DNA from 4 places in the Bacillus sp. ISL-75 genome. Region 2 is predicted to be linked to each of the others. Evidence: predicted binding sites of a transcription regulator. Region 2 holds the regulator's gene; each other region holds the start of a gene.
The links. The regulator Rex, encoded in region 2, represses fermentation and respiration genes when NADH is low (regulators of the CRP and FNR family bind a similar motif). The targets are predictions, from matches to a motif close to TTGTGAAATATTTCACAA.

Region 1 (4,401 bases), on a different contig from region 2:
AATACCATTGGTGCTTTTTCTTCAAGATTTTCTGCAACAGCAACAGGGAATTCTTCTTCCCCTTTTGGAGCAAAGAAGGCAAGATTGATAAATATGATAATAACCAGAATAATTCCTAGGAATAAAATGGTCCCGCCGACTGCTTGAGCGATTTGATAAGGAATCCATTCGCCCCGCCGTATGTAGAGAAAGCGGAACGTCTTGGACCGCCAAGGAGACCTTGGAAGTGCATTGCACCTGACATGAATGCCATTCCAATAAACCAAACCCATGCTTGGATTATTCCTAATTTATTCATTGCTTTGGTCAATTTGCGTCCAGTTAAATGTGGTACCAACCAATAGGAGATCCCAAAGAACGTTAATACAACCGATGTTGCAGCAGTTAAATGGAAGTGACCTGTCACCCAAATAGTATTATGAACTACCTGGTCCATTTGGTTGGATGCATTGATAATACCACCAGCTCCAGCAGGAATAAATGATGCCATACCAATAAATGGAACTGTGAAACGAGCATCTCCCCATGGCAGAACCTTAAACCAGCCAAACAGGCCTTTTGCTCCTTTTGAGCGACCATATCTCTCGAAGGTTGCGAAAAGAGAGAAGGCAGTCATTAACGATGGAATAATAACCATGAATGTTAAGATAACCTGTAAGAACTTCCAGACAGGGTCAATACCTGGCTCTGTTAATTGATGGTGAAAACCAACCGGAATCGAGAATAGCAGGAACAAAATAAATGACAAACGTGCTAATGAATCAGAGAAAATTTTCCCACCAATAATTTTCGGGATAATTGCATACCAACACATATATGCAGGCAATAACCAGAAATAAACAAGTGGATGCCCAAAATACCAGAATAAAGTCCGACTTACTAACACATCAACAGTATCAACTAATCCAAGCGACCAGGGAAGTAATTGGAATAATACTGTTGCGGCAACTCCAAGAGTAGCGATAATCCACATGACTGTATTTATAACAGCCATAAAGCTTAATAACGGACTCGGCTGCCCAGGATTATTCTTCCTCCATTTTGCATAGGTCATGATTTGTGAGGCACCATCAATCCAACTTCCTATAACGACAAAGGTTAAGCCTAAGTAAAATATCCAATGGGCTTTAAGTGGTGCATAAAAAGTGTAAAGTACGGATGCTTCCTTAAGTAAAACCATGGTAGCTGCCATTAAGGTACCGACTAACATGATCCAAAAACCGATCCAGCCAGTGCGGCGAGCAGCATTTGAATGCCCGCCAGTGGTTCTGCTTACGGCAGCATACTGAAATCCCATAATAAAAAATGTCGTTAAAACCAATCCCATTAAAACACCATGGACGGTTAAGATTTGGTAGTAATCAATTCCCCATGGAAGTTCCCATTTACCGGAACGGACAAGGGTTTGTAATAGCCCCATTAAACCACCAAGTGCAAGTGCAGAGAAGGCAACAAAAAAGTGGGCCATTGAAAGCTTTGCATCACGAGGATCAACTTTTACTTTTGCTGCTGTCGAGTTAGCCATTATTTTACCACCTCAATCATCGAACTCATTAAATGGTGCCCAGCACCACAATATTCATTACAAACAATTAAATATTCTCCAGCTTTATCAAACGTGGTTGTATATTCGCTGACATAACCAGGTTCAAGCATCATGTTAATATTTGTTCCAGCTACTTCAAACCCGTGGACAACATCTTTGGTTGTAGCTATAACTTTTACCTTTGCCCCAACTGGTACTTCCACTTTCACTGGATTATAGGAGAACGCTGCAGCTACATAAACTAATTCATAGTCCCAATCTTTACCTTCAACCTTATGTAATCCTGGTTTATCAAATGGTTTTGTTTGATCGACCTTATCCACATTAATCGTAGTTAAACAACTTGGAGGCTTGTTACCAAGATAGAATGCGCTTACACCCACAACTGTCAAAAATACTACCAGTGCACTAATTCCGAAAGTTAGCCAAATCTTCTCGAACTTATGCATATGCATAATTCTTTCCCCCTTCAATTATTAAAAGCGTTCAACAAATAGGTAATAGACACTTACCCAAGTGACAACAATAAAAGCTCCCAAAAAGAAAACGGACGCTAATGTCCCTTTAAGAGAAGAGCTGTCTTCGATTTCTGTTTTTTGGTTTGTTTTAAGTTCCGCCTTCGCCATCCCCCTGCACTCCCTTCAGAGTAGTTAAAATAAATGATTAGTTCTCTTTCATAATACAAAACAATTGTGAAGAAAAAATAACAAAATTAGCAGTTCACAAAATGTTCATTCCTAAGATATCTACTATGTTAATATTATAAAATTGATGTAACAGTGATTTATATCACAATTGCCAGGGGGTATTTGTGACTAAAATGTGAAATATCACACTTTATCAGTGATAAAAGTAATTGAATAATCATTCACACACGAAATTAACCACCCTTTTTGAAATGAATGTCACACTTTGGAATCCTATAAATATGATATTAAGAAATTCATATTTTCCTTCAGAAAAGAGTGTGTTTTTGTGGAAAAATATTATTGTGATAATTGCCGCCTTTTGTATGACCAGGTAGAAATCTGTAAAATCTGCGGAACATTAGTAAAAAATAAAATTAAAATTGAAGTTCAAAAACAACCCGATAAAAAATAAGTTAAAAAAATATTTATAAGTATTTTTCTTGCTGTTTAATAAGAACTTCTGAACTGGAAATCATTAGTTAATGAATGAAATCAGTATCCATTATATAATTTAAGAGCACAGCAACAACCTTCAAAACGTTTGCTTCCCAGAGTGGAAACTTTTGGTTTCCTCTTCATATAGGGAAGCTTTTTTTTGCTTTCTGAAACTCTGGAATAAAAACCTTGAAACTGGAAAAAATACCCTTACATAGATTGAAGGAGAAAAAACATGCCTACAATTATTTCAGTTGCAGAGGTTACTCCCCCTTTTGAAGTTAACCAAAATCAAGCTTTGGAGTTTGCACGAGAGCTTTTCTCAGATTCATTTAAGGATATTGAAAGACTTTTACGAGCTTTTCAAAATGGACAAATTGAAAAAAGACATTTTGTTAAAAATCTCGATTGGTTTAAAGAAGAACATACTTTTGAAGAAAAAAATTCTGCATATATTGAATCTGCGGTGACACTTGGAAAAGAAGCAATCGAGAAGTGTTTAAATAATAAGGATTACTTAAAGCGAAATATTAATTACCAAGAAATTGACATCATTTTTTTTATTTCAACCACGGGGATGGCCACACCTAGTATCGAAGCGAGGATCATGAATCTCCTCCCGTTTAATTCACACACAAAGAGGGTACCTATTTGGGGACTTGGCTGTGCAGGCGGTGCTGCTGGTCTATCGAGAGCCTATGAATATTGTCTTGCCTTTCCAAAAGCAAAGGCCCTAGTACTCTCAGTTGAGCTTTGCAGCCTAACGTTTCAGCGTAATGATCTTTCGAAAAGTAATTTAATCGGAACTTCTTTGTTTGCCGATGGTGTAGCCTGTGCCTTGGTTTGCGGTGATGATTCATACTCTTCAGATTTCAGGAAGAAGCCGATTTCCCCCTCCATCATTGCTACACAGTCCACTCTTATGCCGAACTCTTTAGATGTGATGGGCTGGGCTATTAGGAGCACGGGGCTGTTTGTTGTATTTTCTCGGGATATCCCCCAGATCATAGAGGATTGGTTAAAGCCGAATGTAAGTGGATTTTTAGGTGAACATCAAATCAATCTTGAACAAATAGACTATTTTATTGCTCATCCGGGTGGGAGAAAAGTGATAGATGCCTATGTAAAATCATTAGAGTTACCTCCATCCATGACTGACGTTTCACTTGAAGTGTTAAAACAATTTGGGAATATGTCTTCAACAACGATATTTTATGTGCTGAAACGTTACATGGAGATGGATATTCCTCAGGATGCTTTAGGACTTGGTACCGCGCTTGGACCTGGTTTCAGTTCCGAACTGCTTTTATTTAGGTGGGAGTAAAATGAAAGATATTATCTCATTTCTGATATTAGTTGGATTTATCGGCCTTCAGCGGATTGTTGAGTTAAGAATAGCAAAAAGCAATGAAAAGTGGATGAAGAAACGGGGGGCCATTGAATTTGGCGAAAAGCATTATCGATATATGGTGACGATGCATGCGTTGTTTTTTATTTTCTTAAGTTGTGAAAAAATTTTCATGAATTTAGGTCTATCTCCTTTATGGTGCATCCTAATAATTGTTTTTCTTATAGCCCAGCTATTAAGAATATGGGCGATTGCATCACTAGGAAGGTTTTGGAATACAAAAGTTATTGTCTTAAGAAATGCGAATGTGATTAGAAAGGGACCATACCGTTTTATCAGACATCCCAATTATTTAGTTGTTGCGGTTGAACTGGCTGTTGTTC
Region 2 (4,401 bases):
TAAGGTCAGCACCATAATATTTTTGTAATTGATTAACCTGTAGCAAAATCATTCTCATTCACCTCTATTACATAGGATTAGTGTACCTTATTCCCGGTATGTCGGCAATAAACTGCTCGCCTTATTAGCGGAGTAAGGGTCCTAAATCGTCAAAAAATGTAATATTTAGTTCAAAGTTTCACACACATATAAGGTAAAATAGTGTATGATTTGATGGGAGGATTTTTTATATGGCAGAATTTACGCATTTTAATGAAGAAGGCAGAGCAAAAATGGTCGACGTCAGTGATAAGCCGGAAACGGCACGTACGGCGCTTGCTCACTCCAGCATTACCGTTAGTAAAGAAATTTATGATAAAATAACTAATAATGAGATGAAGAAGGGCGATGTCTTAGCAGTGGCCCAGATAGCAGCTGTCATGGCAGCAAAGAAGACATGGGATTTTATTCCAATGTGCCATCCGATTCCATTAACAGGTGTTAATATTTCTTTCTCTTGGGAACAGGATAAGGATGAGAACTATCAATTATATATTGCTGCAGCCGTTAAAACGAAGGGGAGCACAGGCGTGGAAATGGAAGCGTTAACAGCCGTATCCGCATGTGCCTTAACAGTTTATGATATGTGTAAAGCCGTTGATAAAGGTATGGTAATTGGCCCGACGTATCTTGTCGAAAAAACGGGCGGTAAAAACGGTGATTTTAAAAGAGATGAAAGAGTTAAATAAATTTTTAACTAAACCATTCATGGGGTGTGGGAGATTATGAGTAATGAAACAACGAAAATACCACAGGCGACAGCAAAACGGCTGCCCCTCTATTATCGATTTCTAAAAAACCTGCATAGTTCCGGCAAGCAAAGGGTCTCTTCAGCGGAATTGAGTGAAGCAGTAAAGGTAGACTCAGCAACGATTCGCCGCGACTTTTCATATTTCGGTGCGTTAGGGAAAAAGGGCTATGGGTATAATGTTAATTACTTAATATCCTTCTTCCGTAAGACCTTAGATCAGGATGAATTAACTAAGGTTGCCTTAATAGGAGTCGGAAATCTTGGGACTGCCTTTTTAAACTATAACTTTTTAAAAAATAATAACACAAAAATAGAATGCGCCTTCGATGTGGATCCCGACAAAATGGGAACCATGATTCGCGAGGTACCCGTTCATCCTATGGATGATTTAGAGAAGGTTTTATCAGAAACTAATATTTCTGTGGCGATATTAACGGTTCCGGCTCCTGCCGCACAAATGATAACCGATCGACTGGTCCAAGCGAATGTAAAAGGAATCTTAAATTTCACTCCAGCAAGATTAAATGTTCCACCATTAATAAGGGTCCATCATATTGACTTGGCAGTGGAGCTTCAATCGCTAGTCTACTTTTTAAAGCATTATCCAACGGTGGAAATAGATGAAGAATAATTAGTTAAAAAGGCTTTCCACGAAATTTGTGGAAGGCCTTTTGTATGATTAAATCCCTGCTTTTTTTAATTACATAATCTATAAAAATACTTTCTTATGGACTAAGATGTAGGTAGATGAAATGCAAGCGGTTACTAACGGAAGTGGGGGAAATTCAATGTCAATTTTACGAGATGAAGCATTAAAAATGCACAAGGAACACCAAGGCAAGGTTGGGATTTATTCTAAGGTGGGAGTACATAATGCAAAAGATTTAAGCCTAGCCTATTCACCTGGTGTGGCAGAGCCGTGTTTGGAAATTTATGCAGACGAAAATAAAGTCTATGATTATACCTCAAAGGGCAATCTAGTCGCAGTTGTATCCAATGGGACAGCGGTTCTGGGGCTTGGAAACATTGGACCAAAAGCTGCGATGCCTGTGATGGAAGGAAAGGCCGTGTTATTCAAATCGTTCGCAGATGTTGACGCCTTTCCCATTTGCTTGGCCACCACTGACACAGACCAGATCGTAGAAACCGTCAGGCTGCTAGAACCAACATTTGGCGGAGTGAACTTGGAGGATATTGCTGCGCCGCAATGCTTTGAAATTGAAGACCGCCTCCGCAAAGCCTGCGAGATTCCTGTTTTTCATGATGACCAGCATGGAACCGCGATTGTAACAGCCGCTGGTCTAATCAACGCGTTAAAATTAGCGGATAAAAAAATTGAAGATATTCGTGTTGCAGTAAACGGAGCAGGTTCAGCTGGAGTAGCGATTGTTAAGCTCCTGCTGCATATGGGCGTGAAGGATGTTATTTTATGTGATACAAAAGGAATTATTTATGAAGGCCGTCCATTCGGAATGAATCGATTCAAAGATGAAATGGCGCAAATGACAAATCGCGAGCAAAAACAAGGAACGTTAGCGGATGCGCTTATTGACGCCGATGTGTTTGTGGGGGTATCAGCAGCCGGGGCCGTTACAAAGGAAATGGTTAGCGCTATGCACCGTGACCCGATTATCTTTGCCATGGCCAACCCGGTACCGGAAATTATGCCGGATGTAGCAAAAGAAGCAGGAGCTCTTGTAGTGGGTACAGGACGTTCTGATTTTCCGAACCAGGTTAATAATGTGCTTGCTTTCCCAGGCATTTTCCGCGGCGCCTTAGATGTCCGTGCCAAGGAAATCAACGAGGAAATGAAGCTTGCTGCGGTCTATGCAATTGCTGGTTTAATTTCAGAGGATGAGCTCCATGCCGATTATGTCATTCCAGATCCATTTGACCCTCGGGTCGCAGCACAGGTAGCAACCGCGGTTGCGTATACTGCAATGGAAACAGGGGTAGCCCAAAGAATTATCAATGTTGAGGAAATTAAGCAGCGCCTATCAGCATTAGAAGAAGCAAAACAACCAGTGCATGTTTAGGTCGAGCAAAATTTAGCTTTTAAGGGAGGACTATCTCAATCTAGTTGAGGTAGTCTTTCAAATTTTGGGAATTAGGGCATAATTCCGATATACCTTTTAAATTTTTAGTACAATAATAAATGATAGTTTTTTTTCTTTTTTAAATCAGTCTATATGACCCCGTCCTTAGGTAAGTAATAAAACATTTCCTAGAAGGACATCTAGGGTTTTGCAATCGGAGGGGATGAAGTTGGCGATTGTGCTGACGATGTTTGTGCTTGGGATTTTATTAGGATTTGTCGGGGCGGGCGGCTCTGGCTTTATTATTGCCATCTTAACAGTTATTTTTGGAGTACCAATACATATGGCGTTAGGGACATCACTAGCAGCGATGGTGTTTACTAGCATGTCAGGTGCCTACAGTCATTTTCGTCAAGGAAATATCTCAATTAAAACCGGTTTAATCGTCGGCGGATTTGGGGCAGCTGCCTCCTATTTAGGTTCAAAACTAGCCAGTTTGATTCCGATCCATTCTTTGCATTGGTTGACAGCGGGGATGTTATTTTTGTCGGCTGTGATCTTGGTTGTCCGCTTATTTATTGTTCAAAAAATAAAGGTAAACAACAAAAAAGTGAACCCTGGCAACCTGCTTCTCATTAAGAAAGCGGCAGTTGTCGGGTTGGTTACCGGATTGTTGTCTGGTACATTTGGGATAGGTGCTGCGCCGTTCATTCAAATCGGATTGCTGGTCATCATGGGACTTTCGCTTAAACAATCAGTGGGTACAACAATGCTCGTTATTTTGCCGATCGCTTTAGCAGGAGGAATCGGCTACTATTTCGAAGGATACCTGAATTTAACCCTGTTAGTTGAAGTGGTAGGAGGAACGATGATTGGCTCCTATGTCGGGGCTAAGTTTACAGCCCTTGCTCCGCAGCCCGTATTAAAAAGTGCGATGGTCCTGACCCCTATTATCGCAGGAGCCATTTTGCTCATAAGTTAAGGCATCTTCGCAAGGATGGTTAACTGAGACGATGAACTCTCAGACCAGCCTAAGTTAAAGAAAGCTTCTAAGACTGCAAAGTATTTTCTTAAGAATGCTTTGCAGCTTTTTGTGTTTACTAGCCTGGATGGTTAGTATGTCATCAGGTGGAAATCAGAATGGTGCCTGTCGCCTTCTCAAAGATGGAGGGAAATATGAGAAAGGGAAGATGGAGTTTACAGTCGGTAATTATTGTCTTTGTGTGTATGGTGGTTACTTTTTCACTATTGATAACAGATTTACTTATCAGTTCGAGAATTGCTAAGGAGACGGAAAAAGGTCAGGCTGAGAAAGCAAGAAATGTGGCTCGAATGGTTGCTCATAGTCCGCTTGTTGTTAATGCAATGAGTAGAAAACAGAATGAAAAGGAAATCCAAACGTTTGCCAATGAAATGAGAATGGTCACGAACGTTTACTTTATTGTTGTGATGGATATGAACGGGATCCGAAAATCCCACCCTGATAGTAAAGAGATAGGGAAACCGTTCAAGGGTGGAGATGAAGGGCCTGTCCTGAAAGGAAAAGAGCATCAATCTATTTCAAAGGGATCTCTT
Region 3 (4,401 bases), on a different contig from region 2:
AACAATTGGTTTCCCATGTTATATTCCTCCAAGCGAGGATTCTTGCACATTGGACATCTTCTGAGCTTCCGCTTCAGCGTAAGTCATGTGATAAGGAATACGTTCAGCATGCTTACTGACCGTATCCACTCCTTGCTGGACAAAGCGTTTTGATTTGTTTCGTTTACCCATTCGAATCCCTCCAATATGCTCATAGCTCATATTGAAACAGCAACGCTGCCTCAAAAAATAGTATGTACCAAAATGGGAAGGTTCATTTAGGTAAACAATGGCGAAATGGGTGTTAATATTTTATATTTAACAAATCCGCCAAATATTGAGCAACACCATCTTCTTCGTTACTTAAAGTGACGTCATTAGCAATATTTTTCGCTTTGTCGATTGCATTTCCCATGGCAATCCCATGCCCAGCATATTCAAGCATTTCAAGGTCGTTGTCTTCATCGCCAAACGCAATAATTCTCTCAGCGGGAATACCATAATAATCAGAAGCCTTTTTTATCCCCACAGCCTTACTTAAGCCAACCTTTATAATTTCAATCACATGCCATGGAGCGGCCCAACTGCGATGATCGATAACTTCTGCATGGACAGCCGATAAGTGTTCGCGAATTATCTTTAGTTGATCCTCCTCCGTATGAATTAACAAACTCGTGGGTGAATCATTTAAATAATTTGCCAGATCTCCCGTAGTGATTTTTGGATTGCCAAAGTTGAAAATATCTAACAGCTTTTCATCGTGGTAATGGAAGTAAACATCATCGATCACTTCGGCAATTATATTATGGAAGTGGAAACTTCTGCACGCTTCCACAATTTCTTTGGCAACCTTTATATCAAGAGGTTCATGATAATATCCCCAGTCAGGTTTTCGAGGGTGATGCATAAATGCTCCATTGAAATTGACAATCGGAGTGTCCAAATCCAATTCCCGATAGTACATCTCACTGGAACGATAAGGCCTTCCTGTTGCAATCATAACGATATGACCTTGTTCTCTTGCTTTTTTAATAATTCCGTGTGTTTTTAATGATATCGTTTTATCATCTTTTAATAATGTCCCATCTAAATCTAATGCAATTAGGTGTCTATCTGTCATAATAACTCCTTCTAATTATAATTTTCATCGCTAATAAAGTGCGTCGCTTTAGGAAAAAATTTATATACATGTTACACTGCAATTATGAATTTAATACTTTGTGGAATTATTAATTCCTATATTTACTATGTTAACAATTTTATATCTAAACTGTAAAAAAATTCACACCAAATGATATAAAAAAACTATATACTTTTTTTAACTAAGTCTCAATCTTGGCATGCTTGATAATTTGCTATAATAGAGTGGGACAAAGATAATGAAGGAGTGGATCAAACATGAATGAAGAACTAAAAGAAAATATCATGGGTGCCTTAGAACTAGTAATCGACCCCGAACTAGGAGTAGATATTGTTAATTTAGGATTAGTATATAATGCTGAAATGGATGAAGAAGGAAACGTAACGATTACCATGACGTTAACTTCAATGGGCTGCCCACTTGCTGGAACAATTGTTGACCAGGTTAAACGGGCATTGGCCGACATTCCGGAAATCAAAGAAGTAGAAGTAAATATTGTTTTTAATCCTCCATGGAATAAAGAAATGATGTCACGTTATGCGAAAATCGCATTAGGAATTCGCTAAGCTTAATTAGAGGCTTTTGAACTCTCAGTATAATAAGCGTATTTTTTAGAAACAGCAGATTTTCTGCTGTTTTTGTATTTTCCTTCACGATTCAGACATATCTAGCTTACAGAATGTGAGATAGTTCACTTTTTTCAAATATAAACACCTTTATAATACAGATTAATAAGGCTGTTGGATTTGAATAGCCGTTATTAGGAGGCGTTTCATATGGCTATTAGCCGAGATTTTAATAAAGACCCTTTTATCGTAATATGGGAACTCACTAGAGCTTGTCAATTAAAGTGTCTGCACTGCCGTGCCGATGCACAGTATAAAAGGGATCCGCGTGAACTAGCTTTTGAAGAAGGAAAAAATCTAATTGATCAAATATATGAAATGAACAATCCGATGCTTGTTTTTACTGGCGGAGACCCGCTGATGAGAGAAGATGTTTTTGATATTGCGAAATATGCAGTTGAAAAAGGCGTACGGGTATCAATGACCCCAAGCGCGACACCAAATGTAACAAAAGAAGCAATTGAAAAAGCAAAAGAAGTAGGTCTTGCTCGCTGGGCATTTAGTATTGATGGTCCTAGGGCTGAGATTCATGACCATTTTAGAGGAACAGCTGGATCATTTGACCTTACCATGGGAAAAATAAAATATTTGCATGAAGTTGGATTACCCATTCAGATTAATACGGTGATTTCCCGTTACAATATTGACTACCTTGATGAAATGGCAAAAATGGTTGAAGATTTAGAATGCGTGTTATGGAGTGTCTTTTTCCTAGTGCCAACAGGAAGAGGTCAACAATCAGATATGATTTCTCCAGTTCAACATGAAAAAGTATTCAGATGGCTATATGATTTAAGTAAGCGCGTGTCTTTTGATATCAAAACAACAGAAGCCATGCACTACAGACGTGTTGTGATACAACAAAAAATGCGCGAAGCGAAGGAAACAACAGATGAGATTGAGTATTTAAGCGCATTAACAGAAAAAGGATTAACAGGCTCTATCGATGGTTTAGGACGAGCACCAAAAGGTGTTAATGATGGTAATGGTTTTGTTTTCATCTCCCATATTGGCGATGTATATCCAAGCGGACTATTACCCGTTAAAGCTGGTAATATTCGGGAAACGCCATTAGCAGAAATTTATCGTGAATCACCAATTTTCCAATCTCTAAGAAACCCAGATCTTTTTAAAGGGAAATGTGGTGTCTGTGAATTCCGTCATGTTTGCGGGGGATCAAGGTCTAGAGCTTATGCAATGACTGGAGATTATCTAGAAAGCGAGCCATTCTGCGTTTATATTCCTAAAGCATTAAGAGAAAAGCAAGAACAGTAATTAAAACCGATAAAAAAGGCTGCCTCATTATAGTGAGACAGCCTTGCGTATTTTGATAACTGCAAATAAGTAAAGGCCAGCCTATTCGATACTGCAATAAACGGCAGAACAATTTTCACAGTCGATTTCATTTTTTAAGTATTGTAAATCCAATATTGAGATCTTTCCTTTTTTAACTGAAATGATTTTATTTTTTTTTAGTTCACTAAGTATACGGTTTGTACTCTCACGTGAAGTACCGCAGAAGTTGGCAAGTTCTTGGTTGGTTAACGGCAGATCTATTAAGATCCCATTATCTTTTTGAATACCATAACTATTCGACATACGGATAAGAGTTGAGAAAAGGGCACCTCGTTTTCCATTTAAAACGAGGTCGCGAAATTTTGTTTGTGTTTTCCGGAAATGATCACTCATCCATTTCATAAATTCAAAAGCAAGCTTACTGTTTTGGAAAATCTCACTTTCGATTATATCCTTTTTTATTGCTACGATTTCTCCTTCTTCAAGAACCATTGCACTTAATAAATATCTTGGGTTATCAGTAAATAGGGTTAATTCCCCGCATATATCATTTTCTCCACAAATTCTTAATGAAAGTTCACGGCCATCTGAAGTAATTTTACTGATTTGAATTTTGCCGGAAATGATAATGTAAAGTTCTTCCGCAAGCATTCCTTCTTGAAATAAAAAGCTTCCTTTTTCACTTTTAAATTTCCGGTCTGCAAATTTAAGCAATTCTTTTATTTCAATTGAATGAGTTGGTTTCATTATTGCTGTCATCAGCTTCACCTCAATGTGTCATATTAACAACCATCTATTTTCCATCGTGATCAATGTTTAGTTTGTTAGTACCATTTTATCTTATGAGGAATCAATAAGAAGAAGTAAACAATGACAATATAGTGAAAACTCATATGAAATTAATCATGTTTATTTATTTTCCATTAAAATTATCGTTTAAATGAATAAAATCTGTAGAGGAAATTTTTTTCCAAAACAGTTATTTATAGATTGTAAAACTTCTGCTAAGATAAGAATTGTATTAAAAAGTATTGTTATAGTGAATAAAGTAACAGTTTTCTTATCTAAAGACTGGTACACTGAATATCATTAGGTTCCTTAAAATAATGGAGTTGATATGGAATGGAAAAAACCATTATTAAAGATAAATTAAATAGACCATTGCATGACTTAAGAATTTCTGTGATTGATCGATGTAATTTCCGTTGCCAATACTGTATGCCAGCAGATCAATTTGGTCCTGATTTTGAGTTTCTTCCTAAAAATGCTTTGCTATCCTATGAAGAGATCGAACGACTAGCGAAAATATTTGTTAGTTTGGGTGTGGAAAAAATTCGCCTAACTGGAGGAGAACCTCTT
Region 4 (4,401 bases), on a different contig from region 2:
TGCAGCCCAAATTGAAAGAACGGGAGGCATTGTTCACTATTTTGGAAAGCTTCCTGATGAATTTGACACTTGCTTTGAAGCAGTCCAAAAAGCAATAAATGAAGTAGACTTATTAATTACCACCGGCGGGGTTTCAGTTGGGGATTTTGATTATCTGCCTGCTATCTATGAAAAGCTTGGGGCAGAGGTTTTCTTTAATAAGGTTGCCATGCGACCTGGAAGTGTGACGACGGTTGCACAGCACAATGGGAAGCTTCTCTTTGGACTTTCGGGTAATCCTTCGGCTTGTTATGTAGGCTTTGAATTGTTTGCCCGCCCAATTATCCGTAGGATGCTTTTTTCAGAAAAACCTCACCTTCGTAAAGAGCAAGCACTTTTAGAAGTCGATTTTCCTAAAGCCAATCCATTTACAAGGTTTGTCCGAAGTTCCACATTTATTGATGCAGGAAGACTAAAGGCAACACCGAGTGGACTTGACAAGTCTAACATTATTATGAGCCTTTCTGGAGCGAATTCGTTGATGATTCTTCCAGGCGGAACTAGAGGCTTTACAGCCGGAAGTGAAGTGGATGTCCTCCTGCTTGAAGACCAGGTTGGCAGTATGTGGCCGTGGTAAAGCCTGTCGTCTTTCAAGTGGTTGGTTATCAAAATAGTGGTAAAACCACCATAACAGCCAAAATGATCGAAGACTTAGTAAAAAAAGGACTTAAAACAGTTACGATTAAGCATCATGGTCATGGAGGAAGGCTGGCAGCTCTGCCGCAGAAAGATACAGAAAAACATCTAAATGCAGGTGCTCTTGCCTCGATTGTGGAAGGGGATGGAAGTTTAATGTTACAGGCTGACAATTTCTATCCATCACTAGAAGATCAGATCGAGTTAATGAAATTCTTTCATCCAGATGTAATATTAATCGAAGGCTATAAGTTTAAGTCCTTCCCGAAGTTACTGCTATTAAGAGATGAAAGTGACCTTTCTTTGTTAGATACCGTAAGTAATGTTTCTGCTATTGTGTATTGGAAGGAAGAAATGCAGGAGCAAATCACATCAAGAATCAATGTGCCCAGCTTTCATATCAACGATGAAGGTGCATTAATCTGGACTGCGCAAGTACTTCAGGAGCTTGTTCATAATATTGATCAAAAAAGTTAATAAAATTGTCAAATCTGTTACTTTTATCACAGCTTTAAATATGGATATACTCTACAATACAATTTAGGGGATATAATGTTTGTTAAAATAGAATTATGGGTCTTTAATGGAAATACAGCAATCACTCATCAGATAACCGAACTAGAGATGATTGAAGTTACCTAGTAGATGATATAGATTTGCTGTACTTCCCTTTTAACCTAAACAAATTTGTCACAAAAAGAAGGCGGAGTCCTTCTTTTTTACTGTAATTATGTGATGTGTTTCACTTATTTTTCCGCTCAGCTGGCTTATATTTAGGTTAGTCAAGGAAGAGGAGTGAAAATGATGAAGTTATTTTTACCGAAACAACATGGTGCATGGGCAATGCTAATCATCCCTTTTTGGCTTGGTGTCATTGAAGGAGGGTTTATGTGGAAGCATGTTCCATTTTTCTTTGGATGGCTCCTATTATACTTGGCGACCTATCCGATGCTTCTTTTATTTAAAAAGAAAAAACTTCAGTTTTATACTATATGGACACTTGTATATATGATTCCATCCCTATTACTTTTACTTATTCCACTTTTGGAAAGACCAACTATTTTTTATTTTGGTCTTCTAATGATTCCGTTTTTTATACTAAATGCTTACTTTACTTCCAAAAATCAAGACCGTGCTTTTATGAATGATCTCTCTGCTATTTTTGCCTTTTCAGTTGCTGGATTAGCAAGCAGTTATTTAGGACACGGTGTTATAAACATAGAGATGCTTGTTTTCACCTTTGTAACTTCGGTCCTGTTTTTTGTGGGCTGTACTTTTTATGTCAAAACAATGATTAGGGAGAAGAAGAATACCCAATTTAAATGGATTTCATGGATTTACCATTTTATGTTAGTGACAGTGTGGTTCGGAGTTGGCTTTTGGATCGTTGCTATGGCATTTATCCCAAGTCTTCTGAGAGCTATTATATTTTATGGGAAACCATTATCGCCTAAACAAATTGGCATTTACGAAATAATAAATTCAGCTATATTCTTTACGATCATGGCCATTCAAATAATCTTATTAAAATAAAAAAATCGGTCGATATGACCGATTTTTTTGCTTTATTTTAAGTTGTTTGCCAGCAGCAATTCTAATCAACTTTACAGATTTCAGTTGGACAATCTTCACAATCAATTTCCCGTTTTAAATACTCTAAATCATGAATAGTAATTGTTCCTTTATCAATTGACAGGATATCGGCCTTACGTAAATCGCTTAACAAGCGATTTACTACTTCTCTTGATGTACCACAAAAATTGGCTAACTCTTGATTGGTTAGTGGTAATTCAATTAATATTCCTTTATTGGTTTTAATTCCATAATTATTGGTAATTCGAATAAGTGTGGAATAAAGAGCCCCTTTTTTTCCATGAAGAACCAAATCACGAAACTTGGTTTGTGTTTTTCGATATTGCTGACTCATCCACTTTATGAATTCAAATGAAAGTGCCAGATTTTGTGAGAGTTTTTCCTCAAGCGTGTCTTTCATAATAACGGCTACTTCACCACTCTCGACAACACGTGCACTTAATAAATATCTTGAAGAAGGGGAAAATAAGTTTAATTCACCAACAAAATCACCCTGCGAGCACATTCTTAACGTAAGTTCTCTTCCGTCAGGGATGATCTTGCTGATTTGAAGAATGCCACTTTGAATAATATACAATTCATCGGCTACAGATCCTTCTTGAAATAAAAAGGTACCTTTTTCAATTTTTTTTATATGGTGAACGGTATCAAAAAGATGGGACAGTGTTACCGGCATTTCTTTTACTGACTGCATACTCATAACCACCTTTAAAGGTACGAATTCAATGCTCATTTGATTTTAAAAAATGACAGTCAAGGTTTAATTTGCTAGATAATACTATAATTATATTGTTAACAAAGAATAATTAGCAACAAATGAGCGATAAGTTCATACAATCGTCAAAAGTTTGAAGAATCTTTGCGTATTTCTTAGGAAATAATGTCGACTAATAATATAATTTGCAAAAAATTCCAATAATGGACCGCTAACAAAAAGGTAATAATAAAGATGTAGAATAGAAGGAGGGAAAAAAATGGGTCAAAATCATCAGTTTAAATCAGGAAAAAAAGCACCTAATAATGGTGTGTATGTTGAAATCGGTGACACGGAAAGCCCTGTTAATAATCCAAAAAAAATAAAGCTAAAAGCAGGGGATACATTTCCTGAAACATCAAATGATGAACGTGTTTGGACATATCAGCGGAAACCATAAATAAATAAATAAGGAAAAGTCATCCATGGGGTGGCTTTTTCTTTTGCCTGCGCCTTGGCGTTTGTGGGCAATTTTTGCTGTTTTTCTTCTTTGCAAAAATTTACTTTTTATATATGAAGTTTTATAATAAAAGGAAAGGTCAAAATTGGTCAAAAAGGGTGTGATAAAAAATGGACATGAATCGAATGACAGAAAGGTTACAAAAGGGGCTAATGGATGCTCAGTCACTAGCTGTCAAAGAAAATCATCAAGAGATTGATGAACCCCATTTGTTTTTATGTTTAATGGATCAAGAAGATAGTCTCATTTCTTCTATATTAGAAAAGTCAGGTATCCCTCCCGAAAAAATTAGAAAGAACCTTACTGCTGCTCTTGCTAAAAAACCAGAGGTTACGGGAAGTGGGGTTGAACAGGGAAAACTTTATATCACAGCCAAGCTGCAAAAACTTTTTGTCAGTGCCGAGGAGTTTGCCAAAAAGTTTTCTGATGAGTATTTATCGGTTGAACATCTTCTGTTAGCTGCAGTCTACGCGAAGGATTCAGAAATGCGAAGGCTTTTACAAAACGTTGGAATTCAACCAGACAAAGTTTTGCAAGCAATTAAAGAAATTAGGGGGAACCAAAGAGTGACATCACAAAATCCAGAAGCAGGATACGAAGCACTAAAAAAATATGGACGGGATCTTGTTGCTGAGGTTAAAGAAGGAAAAATGGATCCAGTTATTGGCCGTGATTCTGAAATCCGCAATGTAATTCGGATATTATCAAGGAAAACAAAGAATAATCCTGTTTTAATCGGTGAACCTGGTGTAGGGAAAACTGCTATTGTGGAAGGGTTGGCACAAAGGATAGTTAGGAAAGATGTACCGGAAGGACTCAAGGATAAAACAATTTTCTCATTGGATATGAGTGCGTTAATTGCTGGAGCCAAATTTAGAGGTGAGTTTGAAGAAAGATTGAAAGCAGTCCTAAATGAAAT

Region 1: a site for Rex is predicted at 2,367-2,384, ahead of J7E63_RS18940 (cytochrome c oxidase subunit 2A). Genes of this name have one in related genera too.
Region 3: a site for Rex is predicted at 1,800-1,817, ahead of J7E63_RS20315 (TIGR04053 family radical SAM/SPASM domain-containing protein). Genes of this name have one in related genera too.
Region 4: a site for Rex is predicted at 1,406-1,423, ahead of J7E63_RS20345 (YwiC-like family protein). Genes of this name have one in related genera too.

Annotation. Positions count from the first base shown of each region.
Region 1 is NZ_JAGGQX010000047.1:1,049-5,449, forward strand. Features, by position in the region: partial or broken gene J7E63_RS18930 (b(o/a)3-type cytochrome-c oxidase subunit 1) at 1-1,525, opposite strand, end outside; gene J7E63_RS18935 (cytochrome c oxidase subunit II) at 1,525-2,001, opposite strand; gene J7E63_RS18940 (cytochrome c oxidase subunit 2A) at 2,023-2,172, opposite strand; gene J7E63_RS18945 (type III polyketide synthase) at 2,906-3,994, shown strand; gene J7E63_RS18950 (isoprenylcysteine carboxyl methyltransferase family protein) at 3,996-4,401, shown strand, end outside.
Region 2 is NZ_JAGGQX010000051.1:31,367-35,767, reverse strand. Features, by position in the region: gene J7E63_RS20085 (ABC-F family ATP-binding cassette domain-containing protein) at 1-52, opposite strand, end outside; gene moaC (cyclic pyranopterin monophosphate synthase MoaC) at 231-728, shown strand; gene J7E63_RS20075 (redox-sensing transcriptional repressor Rex) at 765-1,421, shown strand; gene ystJ (NADP-dependent malic enzyme) at 1,579-2,826, shown strand; gene J7E63_RS20065 (sulfite exporter TauE/SafE family protein) at 3,056-3,808, shown strand; gene dcuS (DcuS/MalK family sensor histidine kinase) at 4,003-4,401, shown strand, end outside.
Region 3 is NZ_JAGGQX010000052.1:30,542-34,942, forward strand. Features, by position in the region: gene J7E63_RS20295 (DUF3813 domain-containing protein) at 1-17, opposite strand, end outside; gene J7E63_RS20300 (hypothetical protein) at 19-171, opposite strand; gene J7E63_RS20305 (Cof-type HAD-IIB family hydrolase) at 284-1,099, opposite strand; gene J7E63_RS20310 (metal-sulfur cluster assembly factor) at 1,378-1,686, shown strand; gene J7E63_RS20315 (TIGR04053 family radical SAM/SPASM domain-containing protein) at 1,897-3,021, shown strand; gene J7E63_RS20320 (Crp/Fnr family transcriptional regulator) at 3,103-3,801, opposite strand; gene moaA (GTP 3',8-cyclase MoaA) at 4,165-4,401, shown strand, end outside.
Region 4 is NZ_JAGGQX010000052.1:37,382-41,782, forward strand. Features, by position in the region: gene J7E63_RS20335 (molybdopterin molybdotransferase MoeA) at 1-616, shown strand, start outside; gene mobB (molybdopterin-guanine dinucleotide biosynthesis protein B) at 604-1,152, shown strand; gene J7E63_RS20345 (YwiC-like family protein) at 1,477-2,208, shown strand; gene J7E63_RS20350 (Crp/Fnr family transcriptional regulator) at 2,270-2,962, opposite strand; gene J7E63_RS20355 (YjzC family protein) at 3,243-3,422, shown strand; gene clpB (ATP-dependent chaperone ClpB) at 3,593-4,401, shown strand, end outside.